Regions from separate parts of the Ventrimonas faecis genome, predicted to be linked through region 1. Evidence: predicted binding sites of a transcription regulator. Region 1 holds the regulator's gene; the other holds the start of a gene.
The links. Region 1 encodes Rex, which represses fermentation and respiration genes when NADH is low (regulators of the CRP and FNR family bind a similar motif). Its sites were predicted from a motif close to ATTGTTAANTANTTAACAAT; they were not measured.
Positions count from the first base shown of each region.

Region 2: the regulator Rex is predicted to act here: its motif matches at 1,324-1,343, upstream of pflB (formate C-acetyltransferase).

Region 1 covers NZ_JBBMFJ010000003.1:169,967-173,393, reverse strand. The annotation lists gene WMO41_RS02990 (NAD(P)H-hydrate dehydratase) at 1-1,409, opposite strand, end outside; gene WMO41_RS02985 (redox-sensing transcriptional repressor Rex) at 1,535-2,206, opposite strand; gene abc-f (ribosomal protection-like ABC-F family protein) at 2,384-3,427, shown strand, end outside.
Region 2 covers NZ_JBBMFJ010000013.1:52,531-55,957, reverse strand. The annotation lists gene WMO41_RS07725 (cation-translocating P-type ATPase) at 1-1,132, shown strand, start outside; gene pflB (formate C-acetyltransferase) at 1,522-3,427, shown strand, end outside.

The DNA of each region.
Region 1 (3,427 bases):
GCTGCCTCTGTGCATTCCATACCGCGGGCTAAAAGCCCGGCGATCACGCCGGTGAGCACATCCCCGGAACCGCCCTTTGCCATGGCGCTGCAGCCGCTCCGGTTGATCCAGGCAGCACCGTCCTTATCTGTCACTACCGTGACTGCGTCCTTCAGCACGCAGACGGTTCCATAGCGGGCGCTGTAGGCCCTTGCCTCTCCCAGCGGATCCTTCTTCAGATCCGCGATGGGGACCGAAGTCAGGCGGCTCATCTCGCCCATATGCGGCGTAATGATGATGTTCTCTGTAAAATACCGGGTCAGATACGGGTGGGCCGCCACGCAGTTTAAGCCGTCCGCGTCCAGCACAACCGGAACGTACGCGTCCGACAGTACAGTCTCCAGCAGATATTCCGTATAGGGTTCCTGCCCCAGTCCCGGTCCGGTCACGATCACATCAGCCCAGGCGCATTCCTGCTCCAGGATGTTCTGCATGGCTTCCTCGTCTTCCGGGTCATAGCAGCTAACAATGGCCTCAGGAAGCTGGGTCTGCAGAACCTGCCGGTTTTCCTGTACCGTCAGGATCTTTACCAGCCCGGCCCCGGTGCGGTAGGCACCAAGAGCGGAAAAATAAGCCGCTCCGCTCATGCCGCGGCTGCCCGCGATAACCAGCACCTTTCCAAACGTGCCTTTATTGCCATCCGGACGGCGCCTTGGAAGCCAGGTCAGATCCCCAGGCGTGATCACCTTTGCGTCCCAGCCGCTCTTAAGCAGACTGGCCTCAGGAAATCCGATATCGGCCACCACAAGTTTTCCCGCATACTGTCTGCCCGGATCAAGAAGCAGTCCGGTCTTTGCGTAACCAAACGTCACCGTAACATCGGCCTCCAGGGCAATCCCCATGACCTCGCCGGTGGTGCCGTGAATGCCGGATGGTGTGTCCACCGCAATGATTCCGGCCCCATACTGTTCCCGCATGGACTCAAGCATTTCCAGTACTTTCCGGTATTCACCGCCGATTTCCCGGCCAAGGCCGATGCCAAACACCGCATCCAGTATGATGTCACACGGCGCTTCTTTGTATTCTGACACCCTGCTCTGCGCAAGATTCAGATTTGCCGCAATCCGTTTCTGCGCCTTCATCTCTTCCGAATCATGTTCCGGATTGCCGGCAAACAAAAGGACGGTCTCATATCCACGTCCCTGCAGGATACGTCCCGCGGCAACACCATCTGCCCCGTTGTTTCCGGTACCACACACAGCCAGGATCCGGGCCTTCTTTCCAAGATTCCGTTCTGCGGCCATATGCTCTGCGGCTTCTGCCACGGCGAGTGCTGCCCGTTCCATAAGTACCATGGACGGAATGCCGATCCCGTGTATGGTGTTCTGATCGATTGCTTTCATCTGCTGCGCCGTTACAGCGTAATCCATGTTCTGTCTCCTCTCTGAGCCCGCACGCTCTCCTGTAAAGGGTGGATCGAAACTCAAAAAACCGGCAGGCAGGAGAACTTATATTGTCCCCGCCTGTCGGCTTTTACCCCTGTTACACTCTGCCTCTAGGATTCCCCGCGAGCCTTCCTTTCCTCTTCCTTTTTCCGGTCCTGCATGCTGCAGACACGGTAGGACAGACGCATCAGACTCTCGGAAAGATGTACATTCTCAACTACAACATCATCTGGTACATTCAGGTCCACATGGGCAAAATTCCAGATTGCCTTGATTCCGGCATTCACCAGACGGTCTGCGATCTCCGGAGCCTTGGTCTTCGGAATGGTGAGCGCTGCCATCTGAACGTCATTGTCCTTGATGAACTGCTCCAGGTCGTCAACGCCCCGGATTTCAATACCGCGGACTACCAGGCCGATGAGTCTCGGGTTGATATCGAACATACCTTTGATGATGAAGCCGCGCTTTTCAAAATTCGCGTAATTCGCAATGGCCTGTCCCAGGTTTCCGGCACCGATGATGATCAGGTTATGCTGACGATCGATTCCAAGGATCTTGCCAATCTCTGTATACAGGTATTTTACGTTATAGCCATAGCCCTGCTGGCCGAATCCTCCGAAATTATTTAAATCCTGACGAATCTGGGAAGCAGTCACCTTCATCCGGGTACTCAGTTCATTGGATGAGATACGCTCTACACCTGATTCCAAAAGCTCTCCGAGATAACGGTAATACCGCGGAAGCCTTGTAATAACTGCTTTGGATATCTCTCTGTTTTCCATGCTGCACATCTCCTATACGTAAACTATTGTAGTCTATTATAACCGCTTGCGAAATCTATGTCAATGTTCAAACAATTCCTGAACAAAAAACACACAGAAAGCTCTTTACAAGTGCCAAATTCCTATATTATACTTGATAAGTCTTATAGTAGAAAACGTAACGAAATGGAGTTATCTATGATTTTATCATGCAATCACATAAACAAAGCCTTCGGCACGGATGAGATTCTGTCCGAAGTATCCTTTCATATAGAAGATCAGGAAAAGGCTGCCATCGTCGGCATCAACGGAGCCGGCAAGTCCACCCTGTTAAAGATCATTGTAGGAGAGCTTTCCGCAGACTCCGGCGAAGTCGTTCTCGCAAAGGGGAAAACCCTCGGCTACCTGGCACAGCACCAGGACCTGGACAGCAGCCGCACCATCTACGAGGAATTAAAAGAAGTCAAGCAGCCCATCATCGATATGGAACAGCAGATCCGCGAACTGGAGGTAAACATGCAGAACGCCTCCGGAGAAGATCTGGAGCAGATGCTTTCCACCTACAGCCGCTTAAGCCACACCTTTGAGCTGGAGAACGGCTACGCCTGGAAAAGCGAACTGACCGGTGTGTTAAAGGGCCTTGGCTTTACCGAGGACGAATTTGACAAAACCGTCTCCACCCTCTCCGGCGGCCAGAAAACCCGCGTATCCTTAGGTAAGCTTCTGCTCTCCCGCCCGGACATCATTCTCCTGGATGAGCCGACCAACCATCTGGACATGGAATCCATTGCCTGGCTGGAAACCTACCTGTTAAACTACAACGGAGCCGTCATCATCGTGGCCCACGACCGGTACTTCTTAAACCGCGTGGTCACCAAGGTGGTGGAGCTGGAGCAGGGCCACGCCTCCGTTTACCTCGGCAACTACACGGCCTACAGCGAGAAAAAAGCCATGATCCGCGCTGCCCAGATGAAGGCCTGGCTAAACCAGCAGCAGGAAATCAAACATCAGGAGGAGGTCATCACCAAGTTAAAATCCTTCAACCGGGAGAAATCCATCAAGCGGGCGGAAAGCCGTGAGAAAATGCTCTCCAAGATCCAGGTGCTGGACAAGCCCGCAGAGATCCAGGACGAGATGCGCATCAGCCTGGAGCCAAACATCGTGAGCGGGAACGACGTGCTTACCATCCGGGACTTAAGCAAATCCTTTGGCAGCACGCACCTGTTCTCCCATGTGGACATG
Region 2 (3,427 bases), on a different contig from region 1:
GCAGGCCTGCAGTGTGGAAATGGAGGATTCCTGCATTTTTCTGGGGATGGCAGCCATGCTGGATCCGCCGAGGCCGGAATCAAAACCGGCGGTACTGATGGCGAAAAAAGCGGGCATCCGTCCGGTTATGATCACGGGAGATCATCCGGTTACGGCTCTGGCAGTAGCAGAAAAAACCGGCATTCTGGAGCCGGGGGACCTGACCGTAACCGGGCAGGAGCTGGAGCGGATGACAGACGGGGAGCTGGATAGAAAGCTGGCCTCCATCTCGGTTTACGCGCGGGTCTCACCGGAGCATAAAATCCGCATTGTGGAGGCCTGGCAGCGGCAGGGAAGGATTGTCGCCATGACGGGGGACGGCGTGAATGACGCGCCGGCCCTGAAAAAAGCGGACATAGGGGTTGCCATGGGAATCATGGGAACCGAGGTATCCAAGGATGCGGCCTCCATGATCCTGACGGATGACAATTTTGCCACCATGATCAAGGCGGTGGCCAATGGCCGGAATGTGTACCGGAACATCCGCAATGCAGTGCAGTTTCTGTTGTCCGGCAATATGGCCGGTATTCTGTGCGTGCTGTACACGTCTCTTCTGGCTCTGCCGATGCCCTTTGCGCCGGTGCATCTTTTGTTCATTAATCTGCTGACGGATTCGCTGCCGGCCATTGCCATTGGCATGGAGCCGCAGGAGGAGGGACTTTTAGACCAGCCGCCGCGGGATCCCAAGGAGGGAATTCTGACGGCCGCGTTTTTGTTCCGGATTGTGGTGCAGGGAATGCTGATCGCGGTGTGTACGATGACGGCCTATCACGTGGGAATGGATACTGGAGGAGCCGGGACAGCCAGCACCATGGCATTTTCCGCCCTGACTCTGGCCCGGCTGTTTCACGGATTTAACTGCCGGAGCGGCCATTCGCTTTTAAACCTTGGAATCCGGAGCAATATGTGGAGCGTGATGGCATTTGAAACGGGAACACTGCTCCTGGCGGCAGTGCTGTTTTTGCCTGGGCTTCAGGTGCTGTTTGCGGTGGCAGATCTGAGCGCACGGCAGCTGGCAACGGTGCTGGTCTGCGCGTTTGTGCCAACGCTGCTGATTCAGGCAGTGAAGATGCTGGGAGAAGCGGCCGCATAGGAAGATAATATTTTAACTAAAGAAGGGATACATTTGGCAAAAAAATAGTCATTCAACCTAACAAAAAGGCTGATTGTATAAAAACAGATACCCGGAATATATTGAGAAAAAAACGCAAATATACCGCTTGCAATTTAGAAAAAATATGATATTCTATATGCAGGTCAGATGAATGGCCTGCTATAGAATGAATCGTTATGATTTTAACAAAACATGACGGTATTGATGTATACAGAGAAGCTGCTGATCCCCCAAAACAGACAGCGGCAGATGACGGACAGACGATGTAACTAATCAGATGGCAAAATATTTGAGAGGTTATATTTTTTTCTGGCACGCATGTATACAGTATTCAAAACACAGTACAATTTTAAGGAGGAAAACACCAAATGACTAACTTTGATCAGTGGAATGGATTTGACGGCCGCCTCTGGAAAGAGGAAGTAAACACCCGTGACTTTATCCAGCATAACTACAAGCCGTATGACGGCGATGAGTCTTTCCTGGCTGGCCCGACTGAGGCTACCGACAAACTGTGGGGAATCCTGCAGGGTCTGCAGAAAGAGGAGCGCGCAAAAGGTGGCGTTCTGGATATGGATACCCACATCGTTTCCGGTATCACTTCCCATGGCCCGGGCTACATCAGCGAGGCTGATAAGGACTTAGAGCAGATCGTTGGTCTTCAGACCGACAAGCCGTTAAAGAGAGCTTTCATGCCGTATGGCGGTATCAAGATGGCTGAGCAGGCTTGCCAGAACTACGGTTATGAGCCGGATCCGGAGCTTCACAAGATCTTCACCGAGTACTGCCGCACCCACAATCAGGGCGTATTTGATGCTTACACTCCTGAGATGAAGAAGGCTCGTCACAACAAGATCATTACCGGTCTTCCGGATACCTACGGCCGTGGACGTATCGTAGGCGACTACCGTCGTGTTGCTCTGTACGGTATCGATTTCCTGATCCAGGAGAAGCAGAATGATTTCGCTAACTGTGGCGATGGCACCATGACCGACGACATCATCCGCCAGAGAGAAGAGCTGTCCATGCAGATCAAGGCTCTGAAGGATATGAAGGTTATGGCTCAGTCTTACGGCTACGATATTTCCCAGCCGGCTAAGACCGCAAAAGAGGCTGTTCAGTGGCTGTACTTCGGATATCTGTCCGCAGTTAAAACCCAGAACGGTGCTGCAATGAGCGTTGGCCGTATCTCTACCTTCCTTGATATTTACATTGAGCGTGACCTTGAGAACGGTACCCTTACCGAGGCTGAGGCACAGGAGCTGATCGACCATCTGGTAATGAAATTCCGTATGGTGAAGTTCGCAAGAATCCCGTCTTACAACCAGCTGTTCTCCGGTGACCCAGTATGGGCTACCCTGGAAGTCGGCGGTATCGGCGTAGATGGCCGTTCTATGGTAACCAAGACCGACTATCGTTTCCTGCACACTTTAGAGAACATGGGACCGAGCCCGGAGCCGAACATGACTGTTCTGTACTCCTCCGCTCTGCCGATGAACTTCAAGAAGTATGCAGCGCACATCTCCATCAACACCAGCTCTGTTCAGTACGAGAACGATGACGTGATGAAGCCGGTATGGGGCGATGACTACTCCATCTGCTGCTGCGTATCTGCTACCCAGACTGGTAAAGAGATGCAGTTCTTCGGCGCACGCGCAAACCTGGCTAAGTGCCTGCTGTACGCTATGAACGGCGGCCGCGACATGAAGAGCAGAGAGCAGGTTGGTCCGGAGTTAAGACCGATCACCTCCGAGTATCTTGACTACGATGAGGTTATTAAGAAATACGATGTTATGATGGACTGGCTGGCAGGTCTGTATGTAAATACCTTAAACCTGATCCAGTACATGCATGATAAATACTTCTATGAGGCAGCTGAGATGGCTCTGATCGATACCGACGTTCGCCGTACCTTCGCAACCGGTATTGCTGGTTTCTCTCACGTAGTTGACTCCTTAAGCGCAATCAAGTACGCTAAGGTAAAGGCTATCCGTGATGAGGAAGGCATGATCATGGACTTCGAGACCGAGGGTGACTTCCCGCGTTACGGTAACGATGATGACCGTGCAGATGACATCGCTGTATGGCTGTTAAAGACCTTCCTTGAGAAGTTAAAGAAACGCCACACCTACAGAAATTCCGAGGCTACTACCTCTATCCTGACCATTACCTCTAACGTTGTATATGGTAAGGCAACCGGTAACATGCCAGACGGAAGAAGAGCAGGCGAGCCGTTATCTCCTGGTGCAAACCCATCCTACGGCGCAGAGAAGA